Regions from separate parts of the Geobacillus sp. FSL K6-0789 genome, predicted to be linked through region 1. Evidence: riboswitches for the same ligand, from Rfam matches in the RefSeq annotation. Region 1 holds a riboswitch; each other region holds the start of a gene.
What was found. A riboswitch is a leader RNA that binds a small molecule or an ion and turns the genes downstream of it on or off. The one in region 1 is predicted to bind cobalamin.
Positions count from the first base shown of each region.

Region 1 (10,590 bases):
TTTAGAGGTCTTCTCAAGAGAACAAAACAAAGGGAAACGATGAGAAAAGTCAAAAAAAGGATAAACGCTAACAAGCCATTCTCAACTCCTTTATAACACGTGTGTGTTTTTATAGTAACAGATCGATGTGCAAAAATGGTGAAATTCACACTTTCTCCATATTTTATCGTTAATATTATGAGAAACTGAAAATCTTGCAAGCAGTTTTCCTGAAAAAATGGAAACAGATTGTTTTTGAAACTTGATGTTGTGTATGATAGAATGAAAGTGTCTTTGTATAAATCATTTTAGTTTTAAACAAAAAGGTTTTTGGTGTTGTTTTTGAATTCTTCTTAGCAAAGTGGAGGGACAATCATCGCCATGTGCGGTTTTATTGGCTGTATTCATGATCGCCCGAGAGCGATTGAGCAAACATGGAAAACAACGTTGGTGGAGATGAACCGCCTGATTACCCATCGCGGCCCCGACGATGAGGGGTATTTTTTTGATGACTACGTGAGTTTTGGCTTTCGGCGGCTGAGCATCATCGATCTGGAGGCGGGACATCAGCCGCTGTCTTATGAAAACGATCGATATTGGATCATTTTTAACGGGGAAATTTACAACTATCTTGAATTGCGGGAAGAGCTGGCGGCGAAAGGATATTCGTTTGCGACGCATTCGGATACCGAGGTGATTGTCGCCCTTTACAGCGCGGAAAAAGAAAAAGCGGTCGAAAAGCTGCGCGGGATGTTTGCGTTTGTCATTTGGGACAAGCAAGAGAAAACGGTGTTTGCGGCGCGGGATCCGTTCGGCATTAAGCCGTTTTTTTATGCGGAGCAAGGAGACTGCACGTTTTTCGCTTCGGAAAAGAAAAGCATCTTGCTCGCTCTGGGACAGGAGTCGCTAAACGGCGATTCCCTGCAGCATTATTTAACATTCCAATATGTCCCTGAGCCGCTGACGATGTCGGCCGGCATTTACAAGCTGGAGCCGGGGCATTATCTCAAGAAACAAGTCGGAAAACCGCTCACGATTCATCGTTATTGGAAGGCATCCTTCGACCCCATTCGCCAATCGGAAGAGGAGCTTGTAAAGAAAATCCGCGATGCGCTGTTTGATTCGGTCAACGTCCATATGCGCAGCGATGTGCCGGTCGGTGCGTTTTTGTCGGGAGGCATTGATTCATCGTTCATCGTCGCCATCGCGAAACAATTCCATCCGCACCTGAAGACCTTTTCCGTCGGATTTGAGCGGGAAGGGTTCAGTGAAATCGATGTCGCAAAAGAAACGGCAGAGAAGCTTGGGGTAGACAACATTAGCTATGTCATCTCACCGCAGGAGTATATGGAAGAGCTGCCGAAAATTATGTGGCATATGGACGATCCGCTTGCCGATCCTGCGGCGGTGCCGCTTTATTTTGTCGCTCGTGAGGCGAGAAAGCATGTCACGGTTGTGCTTTCTGGCGAAGGGGCGGACGAGCTGTTCGGCGGTTACAACATTTACCGCGAACCAGAGTCGCTGCGGCTGTTTGTGCGTATGCCAAACATCGTAAAAGCGGTGTTGCGGATGATCGCGAAGCTGCTTCCGGACGGAATGAAAGGAAAAAGCTTTTTGGAGCGCGGCACGACGCCGCTTGAAGAGCGGTATGTCGGCAATGCCAAAATCTATAGCGAAAAGGAAAAAGCGGCGCTGCTCAAAACGTACCGAGGAGGGTGCGAATATACGGCGGTGACGGCTCCGTTTTACCGCGAAACGCTTCATGACCCGCCCGTCAACCGGATGCAGTATATTGATCTTCATACATGGCTAAGGGGCGATATTTTAGTCAAAGCGGACAAAATGACGATGGCCCATTCGCTTGAGCTGCGCGTTCCCTTTTTAGACAAAAAGGTATTTGAGGTTGCTAGGCAAATCGCCCCTGATATGAAGATAGCCAACGGTACGACGAAATATATTTTACGTAAAGCCGCCGAAGGCATCGTGCCGGATCATGTGTTAAACCGGAAAAAATTAGGGTTCCCCGTGCCGATTCGCCACTGGCTGAAAAACGAAATGTATGACTGGGCGAGACAGCTCATCAACGAAAGCGAAACTGATCATCTGTTCCATAAGGACGTGCTCTATCGGCTGCTGGATGAACATGCCCGCCACAAGGCGGACCACAGCCGCAAGCTGTGGACGGTGTTGGCGTTTATGGTTTGGCATCAAGTGTATGTGGAAAAGAAGTACGATTTTGCTTCATCCGCACAAAGCGAGGAGCGGCCAGCGTCTGTTTTGGAGGCGTAGCAGGGAAACGACAGGGCGTTCTAAGGGCGACACCTAGAACGCCTTTTTCGATGGTGCGGACAGTTTCCTTGCCTTTGGCGAAGCGAAAGAGAAAATTTGCTTTCTCCCGCTCTTGCAATTTTCCCGGTTTTGGTATATGCTTGTTCCATCAGGATGCTAAACTACTATATATTGGTTTTGAGGTCTTTTTTTACAACTACATATTGTTCTGCCAAGCAACGGTGTCCATCAGGACTTAATAGGGAATCCGGTGCGAATCCGGAACTGCCCCCGCAACTGTATGTGCGGACGAAATGGGATGGCCACTGGCGGCAAGAGCTGTTCGGCGCGCCGCTGGGAAGGCCACAAAGTAGGACGATGCACGAGTCAGGAGACCTGCCTTGCTTGGAACGTTTCATGTTCTTCGGGGTGTGAGAAGATGAAACGATAGGGGAAAAGAACAAAGGGTTCGTCTGCCTTTTTTCGTCTGTCGTTTCATCCGCTCGCCTGCCCGAGCGGATTTTTTTATGGAAGGAGAGAAGAAACGAATGACCACATTGACGAAAACGGTCATCCTCGATGATCAAGGGAAGTCGGTTTCGTTTTCACGTGAAGAGTTTGTGTCGCTGATTGGGCAAGCCGCCGCTGGATTCGGCCGTCTGTCGCTTGATGAATACGTCGAGCGTGTTTGGCAGCTTCTTAGCCGAAAGGAGTCCGTCACGGTAGAACAGCTGCACCAAACGGCTATTTTGGAAGGACTTTCTTACATTGATGAAGAGGAGCCGGACTGGACGTTTGTGTGCGCCCGGCTGTATTTGCGGCAATTGTACCGTGAAGCGGCGCGGCAGCGCGGGTACGATGAACGCGAGCGGTATGGCGATTTCTACTCGCTGCTTGTTGCGCTGACGGAACAAGGGGTGTACAGTCCGTTCTTGCTTGAACGTTATACGAAAGAAGAAGTCGACGCCATCGGTGCGTTTCTTGATCCGGAGAAGGACAAGCTGTTTACGTACATTGGGCTGCGCACGCTCGCGGACCGGTATTTGGCGCGCGATTATGAGCGGCGGTTGTATGAATTGCCGCAGGAGCGGTTTTTGGTCATTGCCATGACGCTCATGGCGAATGAACCGCAAAAGCGGCGCCTTGCGCTCGTGAAGGAAGCGTATTGGGCGTTAAGCAACTTATACATGACCGTGGCGACGCCGACGCTTGCCAACGCTGGGAAGTCGTACGGCCAGCTGTCGAGCTGCTTTGTCGATACGGTCGATGACAGCTTGCAAGGAATTTATGACAGCAACACCGACATCGCCAATTTGTCGAAATCGGGCGGCGGCATCGGCGTCTATTTAGGCAAAATCCGGTCGCGCGGCAGCGACATCAAAGGATTCAAAGGGGTCTCCTCCGGCGTCATCCCGTGGATGAAGCAGTTGAACAATACAGCGGTGAGCGTCGATCAGTTGGGACAGCGAAAAGGAGCCATTTCCGTCTATTTAGATGTATGGCATAAAGACATTTTTGCGTTTCTCGATGCGCGGCTCAACAACGGCGACGAACGGCTGCGGACGCATGATTTGTTCACCGGCGTGTGCATCCCTGATTTGTTCATGGAGCAAGTCGAACAGCGCGGCGACTGGTACTTGTTTGATCCGCATGAAGTGCGGAAGGTGATGGGGTTTAGCTTGGAAGATTTTTATGATGAGGAAAAAGGGCGCGGGAGTTTCCGCGAGAAATATTGGCAATGCGTCAACGAACCAAGGCTGTCGAAAGAAAAAGTGCCGGCGATCGACGTGATGAAAAGCATTATGCGCAGCCAGCTCGAGTCGGGGACGCCGTTTATGTTTTACCGCGATGAAGTGAACCGGCAAAACCCGAACCGCCATCTCGGGATGATCTACTGCAGCAACCTTTGCACGGAAATCGCGCAAAACCAAAGCCCGACAGTGACGAAGCGGCAATATGTGAAAGACGGGACGATCATCATTGAGAAAATCCCAGGCGATTTTGTCGTCTGCAACTTATCGTCGATCAACTTGGCGCGGGCGGTGACCGACGGCGTTTTGGCGCGGCTGATCCCGATTCAAATGCGGATGCTCGATAATGTCATTGATTTAAACAATATCCCTGTGCTGCAAGCCGGCCTGACGAACGAAAAATACCGCGCTGTCGGGCTTGGAACCTTTGGCTGGCATCATTTGTTGGCGTTAAAAGGCATTCGCTGGGAGTCGGACGAAGCGGTCCGCTATGCCGACGAGCTGTATGAAACGATCGCGTATTTGGCGATTCAAGCGAGCATGGAGCTCGCCAAAGAGAAAGGGAGCTACCCGGCGTTTCCGGGGTCGGACTGGCAGACAGGCGCTTATTTTGAGCGGCGCGGCTACGAAAGCCACGGTGAATTGGATTGGGATCGGCTGAAGCAAGACGTGGCCCGCTATGGGATGCGAAACGGCTATGTGATGGCGGTGGCGCCGAACGCCTCGACGTCGATCATCGCCGGCAGTACAGCGAGCATTGACCCGATTTTCTTAAAAGTGTACGCCGAGGAAAAGAAAGATTATAAGATTCCCGTTACGGTGCCGGATTTAAACGAACAGACGACATGGTATTACAAATCGGCGTACCATATCGACCAGCGCTGGAGCATCAAGCAAAACGCCGCCCGCCAGCGCCATGTCGACCAAGCCATCTCCTTTAACTTCTACGTCGTGAACACGATTAAGGCAAAAGAGCTGCTCGATTTGCATTTGACGGCGTGGAAGTCGGGGCTGAAAACGACGTATTACGTGCGTTCGACATCGGGGACGATCGACGAGTGCGATTCTTGCGCGAGCTGACGGTCTTCCCCCAGACGTTGCCGATTCCGGGGAAAGATTCACGCCGAAGCTTAGCTGAAAGGGAGGAATGGATCATGACAATCAGCTTAGTCAAACGGCCGATTATGGATCCAGAGGCGCCGAACCGTTCGACGGGCATTATCAACGGCCGCTGCTCGAATGTGTTGAACTGGGACGATATCGCCTACCCATGGGCGTATGCGAAATATAAGCGAATGCTCGCCAACTTTTGGACGCCGTTTGAAATCAATATGGCCCAAGATGTGAAGCAGTTTCCGCAGCTGACCGCCCGCGAGCAGGATGCGTTTTTGATAATCATTGGACTCTTGGCGCTGCTTGACAGCATCCAAACCGACTACGCCGGACGTGTCGCTGATTACATTACGGACCCGAGCATCAATGCGCTCATGATCATGCTCGCCCAGCAGGAAGTCATTCACAACCATTCCTATTCGTACGTGCTCTCGAGCCTTGTGCCGAAAGCAAAGCAAGATGAAGTATTCGACTTTTGGCGAAACGAACCGACGCTACGCAAGCGGAACGATTTTGTGACGAACGGCTACAAGGCGTTTGCCGAAGAGCCGAACGTGGAGAACTTGCTGCGGTCGATCGTCTTTGACGTTATTTTAGAAGGATTGTTTTTCTACTCGGGGTTCGCCTTTTTCTACAACCTCGCGCGCCAGCAAAAAATGGTGGCGACGAGCACGATGATCAATTACATCAACCGTGACGAGCACATTCATGTTGATTTGTTTACAAAAATTTTCAAGGAAGTGTTGAACGAATACCCGGAGTATCGGACGCCGGAGCTTGCCGATTTCGTCCGGAACACGTTTATGAAAGCGGCAGAGCTGGAAATCGAATGGGCCGGGGAAATCATTGGGAATGACATCGATGGCATCGACTTGGCTGATTTGGAAGCGTACATTAAGTTTTACGCCAACGTCCGCGCCCACCAGCTCGGATTTGACCGCCCGTTTGACGGCTACCGGACGAACCCGCTCCGCTGGATTAAAGCGTATGAAGAAGTTGACCTTGGCAAATCAGACTTCTTCGAGCAAAAACCACGCCAGTATACGAAAGTACAAGTCGATAATGGGTTTGATGAGCTGTAAGGAAACCCGCGTTGGGGCATCGTCCAACGCGGTTTTTTGCCGGAAAACATGATTAACGGAGGGATTCTCGCTGCATTATACAATGGGGAAGAGAAAAGGAAAAGAGATGTTGCGGTTTGTTGTCGGACGGTAGGCTTGGGCGCCTTACCTTGGTATAATGAGAAAAAACTTGCTTTTGAATGCGAAAGGGGACGGGAGAAGTGGGGAAAAAACAGGAAATCGAACGGCTGCGCGAGCAATTGAATCAGTGGCTCGTGGAAGAGGAGCACGACAATGACGAGGTATGGCTGAAGAGGGGGAGAAGCGATTTTTCAACGTTTCGCTCAGCTGGGTTCAAGCGCCATCGCCTATAACCAGCATGGCGACCCGGAAACGTCGCTTGCCATACTTGACCAGCTTGAAGGGTATCACGGCCCGGGACAGCCTAACCATTATGAACGGATCACCGTGACCGCCATAGATGCTGATGGCGAGAAGTACACGTGTTACACGTACGTGTACCCATCAGAACGAAAAGAGTGGCTTGAGCAACACGCCAAACAAGTTTTTGGAGGTGATTGGATGGTGTTTCTCCATTCCAAAGATGAAGTGATGTACTTTGCCTATGGCTCTTGCATGAGCGAACGCGATTTTCGCTGCACTGTCCCGCATTTTGAGGTGATGGGCCGAGCGGTGCTTGACGATCACCGGTTGGCGTTCACCCGGTATTCCCGCGGTCGGCAAGGAGGGGTCGCAGATATCGTCCCTTCTCCGGGCGACCGGGTCGAAGGCGTGCTGTACAAAATTCCGGCGCGCTATGTGACGGAACTTGATTGGCGCGAGGGCGTCCCAGCCGGCGTGTACCGTCGTGAATACGTCGATGTGCAGTGTAAGGGACAGCTTGTTTCCGCCCTCACGTACGTTGTCGTCGAGAAACAGTTGGATGAAATCGCGCCAAGCGAATCGTACGCTTCGATTATTCTTGATGAAGGGGCATCTCTTTTAAGCACGCATTACACCGAGCGGGTGCGGCGTCATATTGAACATTTACGGAGAAGAGAGCGGTAAGTGCAGGAAAACGGTGCGTTGCGGCGGTGCTCCAAGGCTTGCCGTTTTTTTTGGGAAGAACGGCGGCGGGCGTTTTGGCGGGACAGATGGTGCCAAGCAGTCTTAAAGCGTGAGTGGACGATGAGGATATAAGAGGGCATTCGATGGTGTGTATCGTTCTGTGTCGCTGGCGCGCGAGCAGCCCACCTGATGAAAGGGTGAGCTGTTTCCGTTCAGAGCATACATTGTTCGTGGCGATGTTTCGCGTCTGTTCAAGGGGAATGGCGACATCAAGGCAAGCGGTCAAACAATATCCCCGAGTCGCTCTTTTCCGTGCTGACGGCTGACGAGTTCGTCGAGCTGGCGGATTTTTTTCCACGCTAAGTCGTCGCTGATCGTTCGATAATGGTGGCGGCCGCCGGGCTCCTCGTCGGCTTCGTCGGCCCATTTGACGATGGCTTGAAGCGGCGTTCGTTTCCATTCTCCTTCTGGAAGGTAGGAATCGGTATGAAGCAAAATCGCCAGGGCAATTTCCTTAGCGTTTTGCGGATGTTCGCCAAGGCGGATCAGCAGCTTATGGGCGCGCTCGGCCCCTTTGATGGCATGGATGTCGTTTTGTCGGTATTGTTCGTAGTCCCAACGGCCGTTTTTGTACCATGTGTAATGGCCGATATCATGAAGCAGTGCCGCTTTTGTCGCCAAGTCGACGTTCACTCCGTGGCGGAGGGCAAGGTGGTAGGCATGGTACGCCGCGGTGATGGCGTGGGCGAGGCCGGATCGTTTTAAATATTTTTGCGCAATCGGATGGGCAAAGACGTCGGTTAAGGTGACCGTTCTCATAGGCATCCCCTCCGTTTTTTGTATTTCTCACCATCATACCATGGCGTAAAGAGTCAGGCAATGAGAGAAAGTAGGTGGGAGCGGTTGCATGGGAAAAAATAAGCCGATCGTGCTAAAATAGCGCTCGGCTTATTGGATTTGTGCTTGGCAGGCAAGCCGTTTGGCTGGTTGATCCGTTTTTTCGCGCTCGCGCCGCGTTTTCGGAGCGAGAAGGTGAGCGCCGGCCAGAACGGTGACCATGCAACGGCCACACGTTCCTTTTTTGCATTTGTGATCGAGCAGAACACCTTGTCCTAGGGCGGCGTCAAGAAGCGAAACGCCGGGGGCTGGCTGCACGGTGAACGTTTTCCCTTTTTGTTCGATTTGAATGACAGACGGCCGCACGGCGGACGGCCCATCGGGCTTAGGCGGCGCGGCAGAAATGGAGCGCTCCGATGGCCGGACGGCAGGCTTCAGTGAGCCGACCGTGAATGTTTTACCATTTTTTTACACATCTCCTTTAAATTACATGGTTAGTTTGAAAATGAATCTCATTTACATCCGAATGAATGATTGGTATCATAATAGTAAAAGGAATTGCGAAAACGCCATCTTGGCTAGGGACAAGGGGGAGACACCATGGGCATTCCGATGAACGGACTGCGCGATATGAAAGCGATTTTGGCCAACGAGCGAAAAGTCGGCGGCGCCATCGAAGCTGCATTTCTCCGTCTCCGCTCCGGCGAAGAATACCGAAACGCCTGTATCGTTCATATCGATCAGCTGGGCGCTCAATATTACTCTGTCGGCTTTGTGACCGAGCAAGGAGATCGGATGGTTGTCAACGTCCACGACATTAGCGTCATTTCCGCGCCCGAACATAAAAAAATCCGTGAGCTGAACAACGTCGCTTATAAACGGGAAGCCATCCACAACAAGCGGCGCTATTTAAAACGGCTGTTCGATATTTATCAAGGCAGCTATACCGTCCATTTTTGGCAGGAAGCGAAAATGATTATCGATGACATCGGTGTTGAGGCGCCCAGTCCGGAATTGTCGCTGCTCGTTTCGAACGTTCAAGACCAAGCAGCCCGCACGGCTTGATGGCCAACTAGCAAGACGCCCAGCGGTTTGTAAATCCGCTGGGCGTTTCGATTGTTGCAAGCAGCGGATGTGGCTATTGAATCGCCTTCGGACGCTTTGGCCCATGTCTAGCCAGCCTCCCGCTAATGTGTCCCCTCTTTCCCTGAAAAGAGAAATTACGAGGCTCCGGCTGGATCTTCAAGCGTACAGATGGCGCTCGGCCGTTTAATGCGCGGCACAACCGATTCATAGACACGGAACAAGTAGTTCATGTTTTCCGTATCTAAAAACGAGGTTTGCACGTCGACAGCGACAGCAAGATCGATGTTTTGTCGGCCGGCATCGATAACGACGCCGCGTTTGCCTTTAATGACTGGCGTTTGGTAAATGCCGGCGGTCATCAGCTCGCGGATGTGCTCAATTTCAAGCACGTGCGTTCCTTCATGGATGCGGTGGATCAACGCATACAACTCCGGTGACAGGACGAGTGCGTATGGGCCGGTATGGCCGAGCTGAAGCAGCTTGTTGCGCGCTTCAACGACGTCGGCGAAGGCGTTGCCCGATTTCATCCAGTCGCTGCGAATGTGGGCGATTTTTCCTTCCACGTTCATAATGCCCGGTACATCAAATTCAGCCGAACCGTTGAAAATCAAATCGTCCTCGAGCAGCGCGCACTGCTGGGCGGCGTTGGCAGCGGCGGAAAAGTCGATCGGGCTGCCAAGCTGTTTTGCCTGCTCAATGTCGCGCCAGTACAAAATAAAGTCTTTATACAAAAGCGGGATCGTTAAATGCACGCGGCGCGCCGGCTCGGAAAGGCTCAGCTCTTTGCCGTGGAAGCTCATGTCCCCCTGTTCCGGGTTCATATAAATATCGTTGGCGACCGACTGGACACCTTCGCCGAGCGGACCGTACAAATCGATAAACCTACGTCCGACGAGCTGGCGGCGCGCCGTTTCAATGACCAGTTCCTCAAGCTCGCTCCATTGGCTTGCTGTGAGCGGGGCTTCTGGATACAGCTTCGTTTTATCCATGTTTCCTCTCCTTTCTTATCCGTGTTTTAAGCTGCCGACTGTCAGTTGCCGTCTCGTTCCGATCGATGGGCGGACAGGTGCTGGGTCGGAAGGAGGGACAGCGTACTGAGCCAGTTTCAAATGGTCTTTTTGATGCTCTTTTTCGTCCGTCGGCACTGAAGCGTCGAAAGACAATGGCGCATCGAGCGCACGGTTGAGCGTTTCGAGAGCGGCTTTCATCTGTTGGTAGTCCGCCGCGGTCATGTCGCGCAGCGCCGCAATCGCCGGTTCATGTTCCGTCCCTTTATAATGAAACAACGACAAATCGAGATGCTCCAAAAAGTTGTGCAAGCCGAATTTTTCTAGGCTGATGTCTTGCAACAGGCGCAGAAAGTCGCCGTTTTCCCGCGATAAGAACGCTTCGTCCGCCAATGCCTCCTCCAACTTTGGAAGCAGGGC
Region 1 covers NZ_CP151966.1:833,740-844,329, forward strand. The annotation lists gene NSQ51_RS04395 (C39 family peptidase) at 1-74, opposite strand, end outside; gene asnB (asparagine synthase (glutamine-hydrolyzing)) at 361-2,268, shown strand; cobalamin riboswitch at 2,471-2,666, shown strand; gene NSQ51_RS04405 (ribonucleoside-diphosphate reductase subunit alpha) at 2,796-5,078, shown strand; gene NSQ51_RS04410 (ribonucleotide-diphosphate reductase subunit beta) at 5,153-6,193, shown strand; gene NSQ51_RS04415 (hypothetical protein) at 6,394-6,546, shown strand; partial or broken gene NSQ51_RS04420 (gamma-glutamylcyclotransferase family protein) at 6,578-6,694, shown strand; gene NSQ51_RS04425 (gamma-glutamylcyclotransferase family protein) at 6,755-7,240, shown strand; gene NSQ51_RS04430 (HD domain-containing protein) at 7,523-8,059, opposite strand; gene NSQ51_RS04435 (2Fe-2S iron-sulfur cluster-binding protein) at 8,189-8,443, opposite strand; gene NSQ51_RS04440 (hypothetical protein) at 8,678-9,142, shown strand; gene NSQ51_RS04445 (family 1 encapsulin nanocompartment shell protein) at 9,298-10,152, opposite strand; gene NSQ51_RS04450 (IMEF encapsulin system ferritin-like cargo protein) at 10,168-10,590, opposite strand, start outside.

Region 2 (10,590 bases), 1.1 Mb from region 1:
ACGAAATGCATCGTTCTCCCCCTTTCCAACGCTCGATCGTTGATTCGAGCGTATACCCGCCGGAAAACGGCACCTTCCATTCCCAAAACGGGCGAACGTCCGGCGCATATTGTTCAAGCACGAAACGGATCGGACCGCTGTGGGTGACGATCGCCACATGGCGGGCGCCCATCCGCTCAGCCAACGCAACCGTCTCAGCGAGCGCCCGTTTGATGCGCGCTTGAAACGAAACATAGCTTTCTCCGGCGGGCGGCGCCGTCGAAAATGGCGACTCGAGCCATCGGTTGTACGCGAGATCCGTTTTGAGTTCGGCGAACGTTTTCCCTTCCCAGACGCCAAAAAAAAGCTCGCGCCATCCGCTCGTACACCAGTCCGGCTCGCGGCTGCCAAACAGCAGCGCCGCCGTCTCCCAGCAACGGCGAAGATCGCTTGTCACGATGCAGTCGACCGGATATGGCCACTCGACCCGCAAACGGCGCAGCCTGCTATGTTCCGCGGCCGAAAGCGGCGCGTCCGTCCAGCCGATATATGCATTGCGCCGATTCAGTTCCGTCATCCCATGACGGATAAGCGTAACAGCCAAAGGACGCCCCATAGCACGGTCTCTCCCCCTTCGATGAGCGCGCCGAGCACATCGCCGCTCACGCCGCCAAACTGCTTTTCCGCCCACGGCTTTGCCGCGAGGGAACAAAGCGCCATCGCCGCAGCCAACACCACAACCGCCGCCGGCGGAACGCCCGCCGCCGGAAGAAGCAAAAGCACAAGGCATGCCAATCCCAGCGCCCATGCTGCATCGCGCCATGAACTATATTCGCGAAGCGAGGCCGCCATTCCTGTCGATTTGGCCAGCTTACCGGCGGAAAGAAGCCAGACAGCCCCGGCTCTCGACAGCAGTGGAATGGCAATAAACAGGGCAGGGGAAATGCCCGCTTTGATCGCTTCATGCAAAAACAGCCAGCGGAACGATAACAAACAAATGAGCGACAACACAGCGAACGCGCCGACGCGCGAATCGGCCATGATCTCTTGCCGCCGCTTGGCGTCCCGGTACGAAAAAAAGGCATCGCTCACGTCCATAAAACCGTCGGCGTGCAGCCCGCCGGCAAGCCAAATGCCAAGCCAAAGAAGAAGGAGAGCCAAAAAAGAAGGCGGACCGAACGAAAGCGCCGCACAGGCGCCGTACACCAAGGCAGCCAGCGTCCCGAGCAGCGCTCCAGCCAGCGGCATTGTGCGCACAAGCCAGCGGACATGAGGGGCATTCCATTCAATCGAACGCTGAATGGGAATGATCGTAAACAGCTGCAGCGCCAGCAGCCAGCCATTCCATGCCCGCTTCATTGCGGCCACCGTCCTTTCTTCACGCGAAGAATACCGCATTCCACCACGGCGGCGGCTTCTGCTTCCGCGACCAACTGTTGATGAAGCCAACCGAGCATTTTCATGTAGCGAAATGTGCCGAGGTCATTCGGCACGCCGCCAGAAAACAACTCATTGGACACAATGACAACAGCGCGGCATGCCGCCGCCCACGCCCGCACTTGGTCGAGCAGGCAACGGGCAGCGGCGAACGCTCCTTCCTCTGTTTTCCATTCATCTCCGGCAAATAACACATTCGCCCACCACATAGTCAAGCAGTCGAGAAGGACAACATCAGGCGGACGAAGTGCAGCCAACAACTGATCAGGCCCTTCCGGCGCTTCCCACACCACCCAAGGCGCCGTCATCCCCATGCGCCGCTCTTGATGGCGGCGAATGCGCTCTTCCATTTCCACATCGGCAGCCCGGGCGGTGGCAACATAATGAAGCGTCTCGCCAGCGGCCAGCCGGATGGCGCACACCTCTGCCGCTTCACTTTTGCCGCTGCGCACCGCGCCGCTCACAAACACGATCATCCATCCCACCTCTCAAGCGCCTCAAGCAGCCGGTCATTCTCCACCTGCGTTTTGACGGCGAGCCGGATGTAGCGGCCGTCAAGCCCCGGGAAATTCATCGTATGGCGCGGCACAACCCCTTCCTTCAACAAATGAAAAAACAGCTCCTCTGTCCGTCCTGAACACGGACGCAACAAATAAAAGTTCACGACCGATGGCGAGACGTCATACCGCCCGGCAGGCAGCGACCGAAACACCCGCTCCCGCTCGGCGGCGATCTGTTCTTTCGTCCACTTGACAAACGATTCCATCGCCATGAAACGAAGCGCCAATTGTTGGGCGATGCCGTTTGTGCTCCATGGCGGCTGATGCGTTTTCAGCGAAGCGATCACCGCCTCGTCAGCAGCGACATAACCAAGGCGCGCGCCGGCCAGGTGATGGATTTTCGTCAACGATCGAAGCACAATGAGGCGCGGATAGCGTCCCAACCAGCGCATCGCCGTAAACCCGCCGCGCCAAAACGGATAAAATGCTTCATCGATGATTACATAGGTGCCAGCCGTGTGCGCCGCGTCCACCAGTGATCTCAATTCACCTTCCTCCATCACTGTCCCCGTCGGATTGTTCGGATGGCATAAAAAGATAATGTCTTGCTTGCCTGCCCAGGCAGTCGCTTCATCCAAGTCATAAGAAAAGCCCCGCGCTTCATCGGCCGCGAATCCCTCCACATCGCATCCATAAGCGAGACAGGCGCGCCGATACTCGGAAAACGTCGGCTCCAAGATGCCGACGCGCCGACCGGCAAATAGCGCGGCCAACAAATAAATCGCCTCCGCCGCCCCGTTCGTCATCAGCACTTGTCCGGGTCGAATCTGCTCCTGCTTGGCAACGAGCTCCCTGAGCGCCTTCGCTTCCGAATCCGGATACTCCCCGGCCCAGCGAATCCACTCCTCACCGCTCGGCCAAGCTGACGGCGGCAGCCGGTACGGATTCGTATTGACGCTGAAATCAATGTATTCGTCTGGAGGGGCCAATCCGCATTGCTCATACAACGCGCGCGGATTCGCCCCATGCGCCGGCCAACGCAACGATTATCCCCCCAATCCATAGCAATAATGTAAACACTAGCACCGTTCCAATCATGATGCGGACCGCTTGGCGAATGTGGGCGGCGCGAAGCGGGGCGGCCGGGTCACCGAGCGTCGGCCTCCTCGAGACCACACCGCCGTATGTATTCGTTCCGCCGAGCTGCACCCCAAGCAGCCCGGCCATCGCCGCCTCAAGCCAGCCGCTGTTCGGGCTTGGGTGGCGGCGGGCATCGCGAAATAAGATCGACAGCGCCAAACGAAAGCGGCGGCCGCCAAAGACCAACACCATCACAAGCGCCGTCAGCCGCGCTGGAATGTAGTTGAGCGCATCGTCCAGCCGCGCGGCCGCCCAGCCAAATTCGCGATACTTCTCATTTTTGTATCCAATCATGGAATCACACGTGTTCACCGCCCGGTACAATAACGCGAGCGGCGCACCGCCCAAGGCCGCATAAAAGAGCGGAGCGGTGATGCCGTCGCTCGTGTTTTCCGCCACCGTCTCCACGCAGGCGCGGGTGATGCCGGCTTCATCGAGCCGCTCGGTGTCGCGGCCGACGATCATGGACAGCGCGCGGCGCGCCGCAGGAAGATCGCCTGCTTCCAGCGGCCGGCGCACGTCCTCAGCCGCCTCAGCGAGGCTTTTCGTCGCAATGGCGGTGAAAATGAGGGCCGCCTCGATCGCCACCCCTACGTATACGGACAGCGCGTAGCCCACATAAACGATGAACGCCGATATCCCGTAAACAGCGGCCAACACGACCGCCACGGCCGCCGCCCCTTTCGTCCGCCGCTTTGTTCCTTGATTCCAGCGGCGATCAAGCCACGCAATCATCATTCCCATCCCGCGCACCGGATGCGGCAGCCAGCGCGGATCGCCCACGAGGGCATCGAGAAACAGCGCCAACGTCAATGCGGCCAAATGGGTCATCGCCGTTTCCTCCGCTTCTCCCAGCGGCCAAGCGCCTCAACTGTTGCCTCATACACAAGCCGGCCGAGCGCCCGGCCAAGCTCCGTCGCCGTTCCGGCATAGGCAAAGACCTGCCCGGTTTGCGTCGCCGCCACAGCGAGCGAATCGGTCGACGTACCGGTGGCAAGCGTCCCGGTTTCCGGGTCGCAAACCGAACGGTCGGCGAGCGCTTTTGCCTTCGCTTCTGTCGCTGTCATCACCGCCTGGACAAACGCTGCTTCCGTCAGCACTCCGTCAATGACCACCACCATGTTGATCATCCCCGGTCTTGCCGCTAGCGGCTGATGCTGGCACGCCCGAGCGGCATCGACGGCATTGCCGACGCCAGCGGTCGCCATGACCGCAACCGAAAACGCTTCCCCTTCTTTCTGAAGCCAAACAGCATCCCGGACATCAACCGCTGTCATCATGCCGACCGTTCGTTCCGGCGGAAACCCGTGCTGCTCCAAATAGCGGCGCATGTCTCCTTCCGCATCACTGCAATCGTAATCCAACCCGACTTGGCGGTTGACAAAATGGGTCGCCCATTGAAATCCGGCGCCGATCAATGCCGAGGACAGGACGCGAAGCGGCGCGGCCGCAGTAAGCACAGCGGCGTCATCAAGAAAGGAAAGCCGCAGCCCGCCGACCGGCGATTCCCCTTGCTTCTTGTTCGGCATGAACGAAAACATCGGCGTTGCCGACGCCGGATGGGCCAGACGCACAATCGGCGCGGCAAACACTTCCTCAAGCAACGCCGGCGTCATGACATCCGCAGGGGCGCCGAGCGCAGCTATTTTCCCTTTGTTCAGCACGAGCACCCGATCGCAATACAAGCTCGCCGCATTCATATCGTGGAAAACGGCGACGACCGTCAAGCCGCGGGCGTGCGCCGCTTCGGCGAGCCGGTCCAAAAGCCGGACTTGGCCGCTCACATCCATATGGTTCGTCGGCTCATCGAGCAAGAGCAGCTTGGGCTCTTGGGCGAGTGCGCGGGCCAAATAGGCGCGCTGCCGCTCGCCGCCGCTCAATCGTTCGAGCGGTTCATCGATTTTCCCCGTCAGGCCGACGGCCGCAAGCGCGTCTCGGAGGGCGGCTTCATCGTCCTCCGTCCACGTCGGAAAGAAGCCGCGCTGATGAGGATAGCGGCCGAGCGCCACCGTTTCCCTCACCGTATAGCCGGGCGCCGCCTCCGCTGTCTGCGGCAAGACGGCGGCCATCCGCGCCCATTGCTTCGCAGACAGCGCCGAGAGCTTTCGGCCATCGATGACGATCTCCCCGCTTGCCAGCGGCAGCTCTTTGCTGATGAGTTTGATCAAAGTCGTTTTCCCGCTTCCATTCGGCCCTAAGATGCCGAATATTTCGCCTTTTTCCACGGCAAACGTCACACCATCAAGCACTTGTTGCTGCCCGTATCGATGCGATACGGCCCGCACCTCGAGCATCGTCATCCCATCTTTCGTTTCGTTTTTCGGAAAAACAAGACGGCAAATAGCGGAGCGCCGATCAGCGACGTAATGACGCCGATCGGCAGTTCGCGCGGTTCAATGATCGTCCGCGCCGCCACATCGGCAAGCACAAGAAACGCACCGCCGTACAAGAGCGACAGCGGCAACAGCACCCGGTAGTTCGGCCCGCACACAAGCCGAACCATATGCGGAACGACAAGCCCGACAAAGCCGATCGTCCCTGACACCGACACCGCCGCGCCGGTGAGCAGCGCCGCTGCCGTCAAAATGATGACTTTTCGGCGCGTAACATCAACGCCGACATGAAGCGCCGCCTCCTCGCCAAAGGCAAACGCGTTCAACTCGCGGCTGTTGGCGATGAGCACTGCGGCCCCAACGAGAAAAAACGGCAGCAACAGCCCGCTGTATTTCCAGCCGCGCATCGCCACGCTCCCCATCAGCCATGAGATGATTTGCCGCAATTCTTCCCCGGTCAACGCGATCATGAGCGAAATGAACGCGCTGAAAAACGCGCCGAAGATAATGCCGGCTAAAATGATCGTCTCAACCGACATGCGCCGCTCCACAGTGCGAGTGAACGCCAAAACGGCGGCAAGCGTCGCCATGCCAAACAAGATGCTCACGACCGGCAGCGTGAACGTGCCAAAGAACGGCCATTGCCAGCCGAGAAAGATGACGAGCACCGCCCCGACCGACGCGCCGGACGAGACACCGAGCGTGTACGGATCGGCGAGCGCATTTTTTAACAGCCCTTGAAACGCGGCCCCGGCCAGCGCCAATGACGCCCCGACCAAAAACGCAAGCACGACGCGCGGCAAGCGGATCGCCATCACGATCGGCACCCAATCAGCCGGAATGTGGCGAGGCAGCGCCGCTCCGAACCATTCAGCCGCCAAAATGCGGACAATAGAAGAAAAGGGAATCGACAGCGATCCTGTCGATACCCCTACGAGAAGCGATAACACGGCCGCGGTGACGGCCAATATATACATCCACATTTTACTTGAACACATCCGGGTAAATGGCTTTGGCAAGTTCCTCGACCCCTTCGACAAGGCGCGGACCCGGTCGGCTTACTAAGTCGGTGTTGACGTCATACACCCGCTTGTTTTTCACCGCCGGCACGTCTTTCCAAGCGGCGCGCGCCAACACTTGCTTCGCTCCGCCGTATGTCGTGATGATGACATCCGGCTTATAGGCCACGGCTTTTTCTTCCGTCACCATCGGCCAGCCTTCCAAGCTGCCGGCGACGTTTTTCGCCGAAATCACTTGAAGCATCTCATCCATAAACGTCCCTTTGCCGGCCGTATAAATTTGCGGCGGCGGCGACACTTCAATCCAGACATTGGCCTGTTTGTCCGCCGGGATTTGTTTCGCTTTTTCTTTGATTTTCGCAAGCTTCTCTTTCATCTCATCAATCACTTGCTTCGCTTTGTCTGTCGTCCCGGTCGCTTTGCCGATCAAGTCGATGGACGCATATACATCGTCGAACGACTTCGCGTCATTGACGACAAGCACGGTAATGCCGGCGTCTTTCAATTGCTTGAGGCCATCGCGCGAGTTATGGGCGCTTGACGCGTGGGCCAAGACGAGATCCGGTTTGAGCGAAATGATTTTCTCGACGTTGAATTCCATGCCGCCGATTTTCGTTTTCGTTTTGACGTCTTCCGGATAATTGTCAAAATCGCTGACGCCGACGATCTTATCGCCCAACCCCAACGCATAGGCGATTTCCGTATTGCTCGGGATGAGCGAGACGATTTTTTTCGGTTCCGCTTTGATCGTGACATCCTCGCCAAGCCCGTCTTTCACCGTCACCGGAAACGCCGCTTGTTCCGTTTTCGGTTCTTCTTTTTTCGCAGGCTGGACGTTGCTATTGGCTCCACTGCTGCAGCCGACCAGCACGGCGGCCAAAAGGAAGAACACCGCCACCACCGCCGGCCATGTCCAACGTTTCATCCGTCATTCCCCCTTCGATGATGTATGTACAACAAAAAAGCCCATTCCGTCCGAACGGGGAATGAGCACGAAACAGACCGCCAATGGGCACAACAATGCCCTGTACGACTGTTTCCACGTCTCACCCCCCGAAGATTCGGAAACTGCGGCAAGCAAGGCAGGTCTACTGGCTCATGCTTCATCCTACTCTGAAGCCTTCCCGTACGGAAAACAGCGCAAGCCATCTGTCCGTACAGTGGCGATTTCATTTCGTCCGCATTGACAGTTGCGGGGACAGCTCCGGATTCCCACCGGATTCCCTATTAAGCCTTTTCGGCGCCTTGCTGCGAGTTGATGAATTTGTCGGATATGGACATTTTTATATTAAAGCAAGGCCTGGCATTTGACAACTGTGAATTTTACAGTGGGCTGGCGGCAGGCGGTCATCGATCACTTTTGCGGTCAGGCAGCTCGGCTCCAGTGTCCGTGTTTTGTACGGAACTCCGCATGCGCCGTTGCATCGAGCTCCGCGATGTCAAATGCCGCCATGTTGCCTATTCATCGATTCCCACAAACCTCATCTTTTGAGTTTCTTCCGGCTGCGGAGAAACGTTCCTTTTCCATATGTCGCTAAAAAAATTAGGAAAGACGCCCCACCTCTGGCACGGCGTCTTTCCCCGATACAACCTTCATCTCGTCACTGTTGAATATATTTGTCAAACACAAAGCCGAAATCCTTCACCGTATAGTTCTTTTTCGCTTCCGTCAGCCAGCGAAAAGCGTATTCATTCACGGCTTGAAAATCCGCCGATACATTGGCGCCGTCACCGCGCATGTTGGCCAACACCTTGGCCGCCAGTTCCAAACTCCGCTCCGCATAGTGGAACTTCGTTTCGTTTTCATGGCAAATCTCCGCGATCGCCAACAGCGATTTATACAAATCTTTCAGTTCCTCAATATGCTTTTTATGCACATCAATGGAGTAGGAATGCGGTCCAATTTTAAATTTAATTTCCGCATCCAAATCGACCGTCCCGGCCGTTTCGAGCGATACGTCGGAAATCGGATGCTTGTAGTAATCGTAGCGGCGCAGCGTCCGTTTTTTGCTCGCGGCGCTCGTGCCGTCCAAATGAATGAGCGCGCGGTTGGTGAAGCAATACTCATCCGATTTTGATTTGATAAGAAAATAGATTTTCTCCCCATCCTCGTGCATCACATAATCATCGGCATCGACTTTGTCATAGTCTTTCGGCTGAATGACCGAACCGATGTCGCTTAACCCAAGCACATCGGCGGCGACTTTTCCAAACATGCTCATGTTCCTCCGGCTCCTTCCACGTTTTATCGGCGCCCGCCTATTGGCGGATGAACGGCGTTTTGCCTTAACAAGGCGCCGTAATCTCATACCTCTCATCTATGTAATACGTCGAGATCGGAAAAACGTTTCATCGCCTCTAAAAATCAAAGACCCAACGCCTTTTATGACGGCGTCAGGCCTTACAAGCGACTACAGTTCCCCGCTTAGACGGGAGTCTTTGTTCGTGAGCCGCAAAAAGATCAGGTAAACGAGTCCAATCGCGATCCAAATCAATCCGAGCTTTTTGCTGAGCGGGTCAAGATTGACCCACACATAACCGATGATGATAAAGCCGATAAGCGGGAACAAGAAATGATTGATGTAATCGTTGCTCTTTTGTTTGTGCAAAAAATAATTTATCACTAACGAGAATAGAGAAGAGCCGGAACGAAAATGTAATCAAGCAAAATGCCCCACCCTGCCATAAAACCGACATATTCATTCCCCGCTGGGCGTAGGAATACACGGAACCAGCGATTGGAAACGCTTCGGCCATTCTAGCGTAGCTCAGGGCAGTGAAAATCATCCCCACCATTCCGATTAAGTATGCTAAGGCGACCATCCCTTTTGACCCTTGCGCTACATACCCGTAAATGCCAAAAGGGGCGATCGGCACCATAAACACCATCCCGTAAATCAACAAATCAACAAATGTGAGCGACCGTTTTAATTCCTGTTTATAACCGAGCGACTCAACCGATGTGTTCGTTTCAAGTTGCGCCATCGCCGTTCCCTCCTCAATCCTCAAACAGGCGGATGCCATACGCTTCAAGCACAAATCGCGGTACAAAGAAACGCGCCGTGACGAGCGGGTCAACGACTTGGCTGATTTGTGTCTGACCGGCAGCGCTGAGCACCATCGTCAAATGGTTCAGCGTCAACGGAGTATGCGGCAACAGCAAATCAACCATTTCCGCAACCGACTGTTTGACCGCTTCATCCAATGTTTTGGCCGAGACGATCGTCGCAATGCCATCATCGTTTTGCAACAGTGGATGGTTGAGCGAATATCCTTTCATCACCCGGACGGTAACCGTCACTTCCCCTGGAATTTCAATTCCAGACACACCGATTTCGCCGTCCCCCATCGCCGCATGCAAGTCACCCAATGCAAACAATGCACCTTTTACAAATACAGGAAAATAAACGGTTGCTCCTGTTGTAATGAGCTTTGTATCCATATTGCCTCCATGCGGCCCGGGCGTCCCGCACGACACATCCTCACCGCTCGGCGCTACCCCGATGACGCCAATCATTGGATTTAATGGAATAGAAAGATGCTCGTCAAATATAGCCCGGTTTTCTTCTACTGGAATCATTTTTGCTTCAAACTGCGGAATCCGGTCTCCAAGCACCCCGAGCCCTGGTCCGACAGTCATGACCCCCTGTCCTTTGAGGCGAATCTGTTCAATTTTTACCGCTAAAATGTCACCGGGTTCCGCCCCTTCAATATAGATCGGTCCGGTCGCCGGATTGATATGATTCCAATCGATCGAGTCAAACGACGTTTCACTTGAAGTAATTTGATTTTGGAAACAGTCGTACGTTTCGATGACAAACGTTTCCCCTGACTGGACTGTTCGAACCGGTTGGTGGTTTTTGCTAAATGCATAAATGGCAGTCGTGCATGGAACAAATGACATGTCCGCTTTCCTCCCTTTCGTTTTTGTCTCATTATAACAGGGAGCAAACAAACGGTTTTGCATTTTTTTAATTCATTGATGCCGCCCAACACAGACATATTGATGTCTTTATCAATCGCGGCGGCCCCTTTTGTCAAGACAAAGTAACCGATCGCGCCGGCCAGAGCGGCGGCGCCGTTGCCGTCTTTCGAAAAACCGATCGCCACGCCGATGGCGAAAATGAGCGCTAAATTGGAAAACACTGCATCGCCTGCGGCTGCGATAAACGGAATATTCAG
Region 2 covers NZ_CP151966.1:1,942,370-1,952,959, forward strand. The annotation lists gene NSQ51_RS10230 (bifunctional adenosylcobinamide kinase/adenosylcobinamide-phosphate guanylyltransferase) at 1-11, opposite strand, end outside; gene NSQ51_RS10235 (histidine phosphatase family protein) at 1-595, opposite strand, end outside; gene NSQ51_RS10240 (adenosylcobinamide-GDP ribazoletransferase) at 553-1,338, opposite strand; gene NSQ51_RS10245 (bifunctional adenosylcobinamide kinase/adenosylcobinamide-phosphate guanylyltransferase) at 1,335-1,892, opposite strand; gene cobD (threonine-phosphate decarboxylase CobD) at 1,889-2,959, opposite strand; gene cbiB (adenosylcobinamide-phosphate synthase CbiB) at 2,916-3,887, opposite strand; gene NSQ51_RS10260 (adenosylcobinamide amidohydrolase) at 3,884-5,356, opposite strand; gene NSQ51_RS10265 (iron ABC transporter permease) at 5,353-6,387, opposite strand; gene NSQ51_RS10270 (ABC transporter substrate-binding protein) at 6,374-7,333, opposite strand; cobalamin riboswitch at 7,472-7,671, opposite strand; gene NSQ51_RS10275 (PH domain-containing protein) at 8,010-8,624, opposite strand; gene NSQ51_RS10280 (APC family permease) at 8,926-9,393, opposite strand; gene NSQ51_RS10285 (acetamidase/formamidase family protein) at 9,407-10,312, opposite strand; partial or broken gene NSQ51_RS10290 (PTS transporter subunit EIIC) at 10,390-10,590, opposite strand.
Region 2: it holds a riboswitch for cobalamin, as region 1 does, so the genes downstream of both, NSQ51_RS10270 (ABC transporter substrate-binding protein) here and NSQ51_RS04405 (ribonucleoside-diphosphate reductase subunit alpha) in region 1, are expected to answer to the same signal.

Region 3 (10,590 bases), 840 kb from region 1:
GACTTCGTTGAGCGCTGCCCGGCAACACGCCTCACACAACAGTTCGAAAAACTTCGTGCAGCCGGCTTCTTGCAGCATGTCGCCGACTTGCGCCGCCGTGTTCGCGCCGCGCACCGCGGCCACCAGCGCGGAAGAGGCGCCGGCTTGCTCAGCGAGCGCCGCCAAAAAACCGAAGTCAACCGGAGCGCTTTTCGAGTGCACCATCATCACCCCTTGGGCGACTTTCGAAAATTTCCCCATCATCCCGACCATCGACACCATCTTGATGCCAAGCCGTTTGCATTGCTTCAGCGTAAACCCGACAAAATCACCCATTTCAATAAATGCTTCTTCCGGCAAATGCGGATACTCTTGCATGGCATATTTCTCGCTCCGCCCCCCGGTCGTGATCACGACATGGCGGCAGCCGTTCGCTTTCGCCACTTGAAGCGCCTGTACGATGCTCGCCCGGTAGGCGGCGGTCGAGAACGGAACGACGATGCCCCGCGTTCCTAAAATCGAAATGCCGCCCATAATGCCAAGCCTCGGATTCAACGTTTTTTTGGCGATTTCCTCGCCGCCGGGCACAGAAATGACAACGTTCACCCCGCGATGTAAACCGTATTGCGCCAATACTTCGTTGACTGCTTCGCGGATCATTTGCCGCGGCACTGGATTGATCGCGGCTTCCCCGACCGGAACCGGCAAGCCGGGTTTGGTGACACGTCCGACCCCTTCTCCGCCGTCAATATGAACGCCCGGCGACGAAGCCCATGAGACAGTGGAAACGATGAGCGCGCCGTGCGTCGCATCCGGATCATCGCCGCCGTCTTTCACCACAGCTGCAGTCGCCGTTTCACCTTCGAACGAACAAGAGGCAAGTGAAAAGGTGACGACCCGCCCGATCGGAAGGCGAATCGTCGCGTCTGTCTGCACTTGGCCAGTGATGAGGGCTGTGAGCGCGGCTTTCGTTGCCGCTGCCGCGCACGATCCGGTCGTATATCCTTCACGCAGCGTTTTTTTCGTTTCCATCGTTCGTCACGCTCGCTCGGCGAGCAGCGATAACGCATTCAAGGCAGCGACGGTCACGGTGCTTCCTCCTTTGCGGCCGCGGTTGGTGATGAACGGCACATCGAGCTTCGCCAATTCTTCTTTCGATTCCGCCGCCGAGACGAATCCGACCGGCAAGCCGATCACCAATCCCGGCCGCGCTTCTCCTTCTTTGATGAGACGAATGAGCTCCAACAGCGCAGTCGGTGCGTTGCCAATGGCGAAAATGCCGCCTTCCGCTTCTTTCACCGCTTTGCGCATCGCCACGATCGCCCTCGTCGTATTCAGCCGTTTCGCTTCCGCGATCACGTCTTCATCAGAAATATAGACACGCACCGCGCTGCCGAACTTCGCCAACCGCGCTTGATTGACGCCGGCTTGCACCATTTGCACATCGGCGACGACGAGCTTGCCGCTGCGGATGGCATCAATGCCTGAGCGAATCGCATCCGGGTGGAAAAGAAGACTTTTGCCAAGCTCAAAATCAGCCGATGTATGGATGACGCGCTGAACGATTCGGTATTGTTCTTCTGTAAATGAATGCTCGCCGATCTCTTCATCAATGATTTGAAAGCTGCGCGCTTCAATTTGTTCCGGCTGCACCGTCGCCGGACGAAATGTTGTATGGAAGTCCATGACAATTCTCCTTTCTTCATGATCGCTTGCATGAGCGGCCACTAGAATCCCATTCTTTACACGGCCGGAAGCGGCGCATGCTGCTTCAACGACTCAAGCACGCCGGCAAAATCGTGATGCACGATGCCGTATGACAGCCGCGGGCGGCGGATGACGATGACATCAATGCCGAGCTCCTCGGCGGCAGCGATTTTCTCATCGACCAACCCGACTTTGCCGCTTTCTTTCGTGACGACGACCGTGACGCCAAAATGGCGGTATAGCGCCCGATCGAGCTCTTTCGTAAACGGCCCCTGCATCATGACGATCTGCTCTTGCGAAAACCCGAGCCGCTCGCATTTGTCCAAATTGTCTTTTCTCGGGAGCATCCGGGCGATCACCTTCACGTTTGGGCGATTGAGCAGTTTGGCGGCGAAAATGTCGAGCGTTTTGCTGCCGGTCGTCAGCATCACGACGCCGCCTTTTTCCGCCGCCAGCTCGGCGGCTTCTTCATAGCTATCGACAAATGTCACCTTCTCGGATGAAAGCGAAGACGCCTGCCGCTCATAGCGGATGTACGGCAATTCGGCAGCGGCCGACGCTTGCATGGCGTTTTTCGACGCCTCCTCCGCAAATGGATGGCTCGCATCGACAATCGCTTTGGCTCCCTCGGCTTTGGCCAAATCGGCAAGCTGGGACGCATCCAAGCGGCCGACATAGGCGCGAATGCCGGATGACCGAAGCTGTTCGGCCGCGTGATCGGTGACGACCGTCGCCGTGACCGAATAGCCAGCTTGTTGGATCATCACCGCCAATTCGCGGGCATCGCTCGTCCCTGCCAACATCAAAATCATCAGCGCTCCCCCTTTTTGTTTTTTAGTGATGATGGTGATGATGATGGTGAGAAACGTGCAGCCGGTATTGACAGATGTCGCAATTCATCGCCACCGTTTGATCGAGCACTTCTTGCAGGCGGTCAAGCACGATATCGATCAGTTTCGGATGAAAACCGACATAATCGGCCAGCGCAAATGAGACGTGCGGGTGATCGAGGCGGTATTGCGCCACTTGCTGTTCAAGCCGCTTGATGAGCACACCGGTGAACAAAAAATACGGCAAAACGACGATCCGCTTCGCCCCAAGCATGAGACAGCGGCGGACGGCGTCATCAAGCGACGGCGTCGTCACCCCCATAAACGCCGGCTCGATGAGCGCATAGCCCGTTTGTTCCCAAAACAAGCGGGCGATTTTATACAAGTCGCTGTTCGCGTCCGGGTCGCTCCCGCCGCGGCCGAGCAAAATGACCGCTGTGCCGTCGTCTGGCTGCTCCGGCCGCTCGCCGATTTCTTGCAATCGTTCGCGCAAAATAGCAAATGTCTGCTCATGGACGCCGATCGGCCGTCCATATCGAAACATGATGTGCGGATAGCGCGCTTTCGCCTCATCGATTTCCGCCGGGATGTGCAGCTTCGAATGCCCAGCCGGCAATAAAATGAGCGGAATGACCGCCACTTCCGCCGCTCCGGCCTCAACGCACCGCGCGATCCCTTCGCTGATCGACGGACGGCCAAACTCTAGAAAACTCGTTTCAACATGGAAAGAAGCAGAAAGACGCGGCCGCAGGCGGTCGACAAACTGCTGTACTTGCTCATTTCCTTCCGGGTCGCGGCTTCCATGGCCGACAAACAAAATGGCTCTCATATTCGCTCTCCTCTCTTTTATATCGCTCCATCCGAGGTTACTCACTGCATGCCGGCGTTTCGATATTCGCCGCCGTCTTGGCCTCCTCGTACGAAAAGCGGCCGATTTGTTTCACGCGGGCAAAAAACTTATGAAATCGTTCGTTCGGGTAAGCATGTTCTTTGTACTGTTCAATGATGTCCGCCACAATGGCCACCATCTCTTCCGGCGGGATGCCTTCCGCGACGAGCTGGCCGGGATGGGCGTTGCGGCCGACCGTTTTCCCGCCCAAAAACAAATCAAATTTCCCTTTCCGGTACACAAGCCCGATGTCTTCGTGCACCGCGCCGTAGCATGCCATGCCGCAGCCGTTGATGCCAAGCTTCAACTCTTTCGGCAGCGCCATGCCCCCAAATCGCCGCGCCAATTCCTCGGCATATGGAATGGCGTCTTTTTTCTCTCCATCGCAAAAGTCGCATGCCTTCACCGTCAGCACATCACCAACCGGCATTACCATCAGTCCGACAGCAGCGAGCCGATCGACAAGCCCTTTTGGATTCTCTGTCACCCGCTCGATTTTGATATAATGATCCGGCGTGTACGTCATTTTCCCGTCCGGTCCGACCGCTTCGGCAAGCGCGATGAGCTGCTCCGGAGTAAACTGCTTGTTGGCCACCCCTGGGCTCACTGCCGCTTCGAACAGCACAGCGGACGCCTTCTTTGTCGTTCTTCTTTCCAATGCTACAAGCGCGTCCTCCGCTGTTTCTCTCACCCGATGCAACAGAGCGGATGACGGCCGGTTTTCCGTTTGGACGAATGGCTCCTCCGGCAGCGGAAAAGCGGAAGCTGCCGGCGCCAATCCAGCTTCCTTCGCGGCCGCGTCCACAGCCGGCGGCAAAACCGCTACGGCGGCAAAACCGCGGTCTTTCTCGTCGCCGAAAGCGGAGGCAGCCGCGACAAACGGCCGAAACGCTTCTCCGTTTTCTTCGTCCGGCTCTCTCAGCGGCTTCGTCTGGTCGAGCGCCCATGGCTCCGCCTCTTTGCGCAGCCGCTCATGCGGCTTGAGCGGCTGGACGGCGGCAGTCAACTGGTATTTGCGCTGGTAGCCGCGCGGCGTGATCATGAGCCCATCGTAAACAAAAGTCGTCGAGTTGCCGATAATGACCGTCGTCAACATGCCGATTTCATGGTCCAGCATATGCGCCAAGTCGGTGAGGACGATATGCTGACGCTCGCGATACGCGCTTTTTACCAGACCGACCGGGGTCTCCGGAGACCGGTGGCGAAGCAGGATGCGCTGCGCCTCCACAATCTGCCGAGTGCGCCGCCCGCTTTTCGGGTTGTACAGCGCGATGACAAAATCGGCCGCCGCCGCGGCGTCAATCCGCTTTTCAATCAGCTCCCACGGCGTCAAATGATCGCTCAAACTGATCGTACAGGCATCGTGCATAATCGGGGCGCCAAGCAGCGCCGCGCACGAATGAATCGCGGAAATGCCGGGGATGACTTCGACTTCAATCGGACGCGCTTTCGTCCACCCTTTTTCGATCAACACTTCATACACGAGCCCCGCCATGCCGTACAACCCGGCGTCGCCGCTGGAGATGACGGCAACCGTTTTGCCGCGCTCGGCCCACTTCACCGCCGCTTGGGCGCGGCTCACTTCTTCGGTCATACCCGTGCTAATGATCTCTTTTCCAGCAATGAGATCGCGCACAAGTTCGATGTACGTTTTGTAGCCGATGATGACGTCGCTTTCTTCAATCGCTTCCCGAGCCCGTTTCGTCATATGGTCGACGCTTCCCGGGCCGAAGCCGACAATGAGCAATTTGCCGCTCATCATGATCCCTCCTTTTGCCGACTAGCACCCATTTTTCACACTCCATTCGCCGCTCATGTCCCTTTCACGGCGCAACACATCGGGGACGATCTTTTCCTCTGGCCGCCATGCTTGCCAAAGCCGCACGAACAGCGGAACATCCAAGCGAATGTCCAACAGCCGCTGGCGGTCGGCGAATACGTCTTCGGGCGCCCCTTGCATCACGATCCGTCCTTCGTGCATGACTGCGACGACATCCGCCCACTGCCAGACGAAATCCATGTCATGGGTGGCGATCAACACAGTCGTCCCCGCCTGGTGAATGGCGTCAATTTGTTTGAGAAACTGCTTTGTCTGATGCTGATCCAAATAGGCGGTCGGTTCGTCCAATACGAGCAAGTCCGGCTTGGCCGCCATCGTACAGCAGAGCGTCAGCCATTTTTTCTGTCCGAGACTGAATTGATGGGTCGGGCGGTCCAGCCAAGATTGAAGGTGGTATTCCGCCGTAATCGCGGCAAGCGCCTCCCTCATTTTTTCTCGATCGATTCCGGCATGGACTAAGCTGATCGCCAATTCATCACGCACGAGCGGGGCGAGGATTTGATGCTCCGGGTTTTGAAAGACGATGCCGACTTCACGCCGCCATTGCGTCCAATCAGCGCCGCGTTCATACATGTTGCGCCCTTTCCAATACACCGCTCCTTCCTGCGCCCGCAGCAGCCCGTTCAAATGAAGAAACAACGTCGTTTTGCCGCAGCCGTTTGGCCCGATCAAGGCGCATTTTTTTCGCTCTGGAATTTCCCAATCAATCCCATTCAGCACGTACCGTTCTGCTTGATAAGCGTATTTCACTCGTTCCATTCGCAGCAGCAACGTTTTCACCCTTTCCGCCATGCCCACCCAAGCAGCAAGGCCATGATGATGCCGGCCGCAACATCGACAAGAGGCACATGCGCTTTTTCCCGCTGATGCGTATGCCCAGCCGACGCGACGCCTCCACGCGCCGCAAGCGAACGGCTGAACGCTTCATACGACTGCCACGTTTTCATCCATAGTTGGTACATCAGCATCCCGCCATGCCGCCAATGCGTTCCCCCGCTGCGGGCCCGCAACGCCAGCATCAGCTCTGCGGCCGCCTGCTCGAGCAAAAAGATAAAGCGATACATAAGAAAGCAAAGTTCCACGAGCGCCGCCGGCAGCCGCATTCGCCTCAGCACCGCAATCAAGTCCGGCGCCGGCGTCGTAATGAGAAGGAAAAACAAGCACGACCAGGCGGCAAGGGAGCGGACGGCGAGCTTTGCAGCCGGCTGCAGCTGGCTGTCGATGAAAGTTATTTGAAAAGGAACCGACACGGACACAACGAGCGTCAGCAGGCTGAGCCCTAAAAAAACGGAGGCGGCGAGCATCGCTTTTCCATACACGGAAAACGGCACTCGTGCACGAGCGACAATCCAATACGCCATTCCGATGAGCACAAGCCATTGTTCGCGCCAGCCGCCCATCATGACAACGGCAAGCATAACAAACGCCACGATCAGCTTCCACTCCGCCCGCCATGCCCGCAGCCGGTTGTCATACGCCCAACGGTCAAACTCGCGAATCATGGCTGTTTTTCCGCTCCGAACGCCCTTTGTACAACCCGACGACGTAGCCGATCACGCCGGCGCCAAGCGCGGCTTGCAGCGAGAACAGAAGCGTTTCGACTTCGCCGCCTGGAGGGGTGAAGATCGACTCAAACCACGGCCGATAATGCGGGTTGAGCGTTTGAATGGCTTTTTCCGCCTGATCGTCCGTTCCACCGAATTCCGATCCGCGCGCCCACCAAAGAGGAATGATGACAAGCAAAGCAGCCAGCAACACGAGCAAGCCATTTTTCTTCATCGCATTACGCCTCCTTTTCCTTTTGGAACAGCGGAGAAGCTTGATAGGAGGAAAGCCAGTTCCAGACGATTACCGTTATGATGCCTTCCGTCACCGCCAACGGCACTTGAGTAATGGCAAAAATGCCGGCGAATTTCAAAAACGAGGCGGTGACTCCCCCATCAGGAGACGGAAACGCCAGGGCAAGCTGCAGGGACGTCATGACATATGTAGCCAAATCAGACAAACAAGCGGCAAGAAACAAAGCCGCTCGATTGGATACCGCCCCTTTTCGGCACAGTTGATACACTCCGTACGCGACGAACGGGCCGACGATCGCCATCGACATCGCATTGGCCCCAAGCGTCGTCACTCCTCCGTGGGCAAGAAGCAGCGCTTGAAAGAGAAGAACGACTGTGCCGATCACCACCATCACCCATGGTCCAAACAAAACCGAGCCGAAGCCGATCCCGGTCGGATGCGAGCTGCTGCCGGTGACGGATGGAATTTTCAACGCCGACAATACAAATGTAAACGCGCCAGCTAACGCCATCAGAAGCTTATGTTCGGGGTGCTGCTTCAGCGTATGCACAAGCCGCCGCAATCCGAACACAAAGAACGGCAAAAACAACAGCCACCAAAACAGCGCCCATTTGACAGGCAAAAATCCTTCCATAATGTGCATGGCATACGCTTCATTTTCATTCGTCAACAAAAAATAGGAAACGAACAAAGCCGCCATTTTGCTCCATCGAACCGCTCTCTTCATTTATCCCTTCACTCCTTTCGCAGCATGTTCCGTTTTCCGTTTTCCGCTTGGCGCCTCCCGTTCGCCGGCTGGCGTCAACACCAATTCGCCTTCGTATTCATACGTCGCCCACTCCCGCATCGGAACCCCCTCACCCAAATGAGCGCGCACAACCTCCTTCGCCCGCTCCGGCGTTATCTGTCGATACCAGACGCCTTGCGGATAGACGATCATCACGCACGCGTCTTGGCATCGTCCGTTGCAGCGCGTCCTTGTTGTATGGACAGCGTCGTCAAGCCCGAGACGGGCGATCTCCTCGCGCACCGCCGTTGTCACATCATCCCCGCCATGGCGGAGGCACGTCCCTCCGTTGCAAATGAGCACATGATGCTTCATTCCCCGCAAATCCCATGTCGCCACCGAATCCCCCCTTTTTGGCTAGAATGATAGAATTTAGACGCAGACAGACGGGCAGGTTTTCGGCAAAAGAAAAAGCACCTCTACAGCAGAGGTGCAGAAAAATGTATACGAAAGCCGTAAACGGCCCAAACAGGCCCAATGCAGCCATCATTCTCCCGCACGTCTGCCTATAGTCCCGTAGGCATCCGTCCGATCCAAACAAGGCAGGTCTCCTGACTTAGGATCATCGCTTGACGGCGTCTTCCCGAAGCATCCTTCAGTGACTTGTTGCCGCAAAGCTCCCCATCACAGTGGCGGGCACCGTGCCGGATTTTCACCGGGCTTCCCTTTTCACCCAAACCCTAGAGCAGGCTTAGGCACCTTGTTTGTCTTACCGCCATATATGCGCTGTCATGGAACAAGCATCCGTTTTCATCGTAGTACAACCAATGCGTTGCCGTCAACCGTTTTTTGCCGACCAATCTTCGCGGGCGACGACAACGCCGTCGGCATCGGCGTACACGTATGCGCCCGGCTCCCAGCGGACGCCGCCGAACTCGAGCACAACGTCGCGGACGCCTTTTCCTTCTTTTTTGCTTTTCACTGGGCACGTGCCGATCGCCATGACCCCAAGCGGCATGCGGCCGATTTCCGCCGAATCGCGAATGCAGCCGTGGATGATGACGCCGGCAAGCCCCCGGTCGCAGGCGATTTGCGCCAACCGGTCGCCTAATAGCGCCACGCGGCGCGAGCCTTTTCCATCGACCACGAGCACCGTCCCCGGCAGCACCGTCTCGAGCGCTTCACGGACAAGGACGTTGTCCTCAAACACGTCGACCGTCGCGATCGGCCCGGAAAACATCCGTTTTCCGCCGTACGATTGAAACGAAAGTTCGCACACTTGCAACTCATCTAAACATTGATCGCATAAATCAGCTGTTTTCATGATCCTCTCCCCTTTCGTTTTTTTTCATTCGCCACCATTCGTCAAAATCCTGCCGACACCACATTTTTTTGCGGCGCTGCTTCTGCTCGGGCATCGGATGCGTGTCCTTGCGGGGCCGCTGAAAACGATAAAAAGATGTTCTCGTCCCCGAAGATGTTCTCGTCCCCGCTTTCCGGCGAACGAAAAAACGGCCCCGCACAACATGGCGGAAGCCGTTTTGGCCGCCGGGACGTGCGGACCCCGTCCGGCGATTCAGCTGGGCTAGCTGGATTCGAACCAGCGCATCACGGAGTCAAAGTCCGTTGCCTTACCGCTTGGCTATAGCCCAACGTTTTGTTGTCGTTTACAGTATGCGTCATGATGGTGCACGTTATGCATCAACCTGAATATTCTTTTGCTTGATGTGCGACACTATCGGTACAAACATCCTTTCCCTGCTATATCCCCTCGTTTTCTCTCGCACTTGTTTTTCCGATATGATACTGGAAGGGAGAGATGTCTATGCGCCGGATCACGGTTTTTCGCATCTATCTTTGCGCATTGTTTTTGTTATCGCTGCCGATCGTCTTAGCGGCCGCGGCTGCCTGGCAGCCACCCAGCCAGCCGAAAACCACCGTCATCGCCCACCGCGGCGCGTCCGGACACGCGCCGGAGCATACGCTCTCATCCTACCGCCTCGCCGCCCGCATGAATGCCGATTATATCGAAGTCGATGTGCGCGCAACGAAAGACGGGAAGCTCGTTGCCCTGCATGATGCGACGCTCGCCCGGACGACAAATGTCGAAACGGTCTACCCACACCGGTCGCCATGGCGGGTCAGCGATTTTTCATTGCGTGAGCTCAAAAAATTGGATGCCGGATCGTGGTTCGATCCACGCTTTGCCGGCGAATGCGTTCCGACGCTTGATGAGGTGGTTCGGATGCTGAAAGCGGAACGTGTAAACGTTCCGTTGTACGTCGAAACGAAACAGCCCGGCATCGAACGGGCGGTCGCCCGCCTATTGCAAAAACACGGCGTTCTCCAGCGCGGAAGCGTCATGTTTCAATCGTTCCATCCAGAAAGTTTGCAGGCGCTCCGCCCGCTCATCCCGCGCGGCGTCCCGCTCATTCAATTGGTCGGCGAAAAGGAAGCGCGAAGTGGCCGCGACGAGCTGTTGCAACAAATCGCCGTCTATGCCGATGGCATCGGCTTGCCGCTCCCAGCCGTCACCGAAGAGTGGGTGCGCGCCGCCCATGGCCGCGGGCTCATGGTTCACGTCTATACCGTCAATGAACCACACGATCTCGCTCGCCTATGCGCCATGGGCGTGGACGGTGTGTTCACCGATTATCCAGACCGCCCTGGCCGCATTGCCGCCTGCCGTCGTTTGCCCCGTCATTGACCCGCCTTCAGGGAGCCAGGGGGAGCTTATTTTTTACATAATGTTATTATGGTTACCCGTGGTGCTAGATAAACTTGGGCAAGCATAAAAATAGCCCTTGCTGGCGGATCT
Region 3 covers NZ_CP151966.1:1,677,722-1,688,311, reverse strand. The annotation lists gene NSQ51_RS08775 (cobalt-precorrin-5B (C(1))-methyltransferase) at 1-1,011, opposite strand, end outside; gene NSQ51_RS08770 (precorrin-8X methylmutase) at 1,018-1,665, opposite strand; gene cobK (precorrin-6A reductase) at 1,722-2,498, opposite strand; gene NSQ51_RS08760 (sirohydrochlorin chelatase) at 2,521-3,345, opposite strand; gene cobJ (precorrin-3B C(17)-methyltransferase) at 3,383-5,164, opposite strand; gene NSQ51_RS08750 (ABC transporter ATP-binding protein) at 5,186-6,016, opposite strand; gene NSQ51_RS08745 (CbiQ family ECF transporter T component) at 6,022-6,747, opposite strand; gene NSQ51_RS08740 (energy-coupling factor ABC transporter substrate-binding protein) at 6,731-7,024, opposite strand; gene NSQ51_RS08735 (energy-coupling factor ABC transporter permease) at 7,029-7,745, opposite strand; gene NSQ51_RS08730 ((2Fe-2S) ferredoxin domain-containing protein) at 7,773-8,171, opposite strand; cobalamin riboswitch at 8,356-8,550, opposite strand; gene rraA (ribonuclease E activity regulator RraA) at 8,611-9,096, opposite strand; tRNA gene NSQ51_RS08720 (tRNA-Gln) at 9,353-9,424, opposite strand; gene NSQ51_RS08715 (glycerophosphodiester phosphodiesterase family protein) at 9,598-10,479, shown strand.
Region 3: it holds a riboswitch for cobalamin, as region 1 does, so the genes downstream of both, NSQ51_RS08730 ((2Fe-2S) ferredoxin domain-containing protein) here and NSQ51_RS04405 (ribonucleoside-diphosphate reductase subunit alpha) in region 1, are expected to answer to the same signal.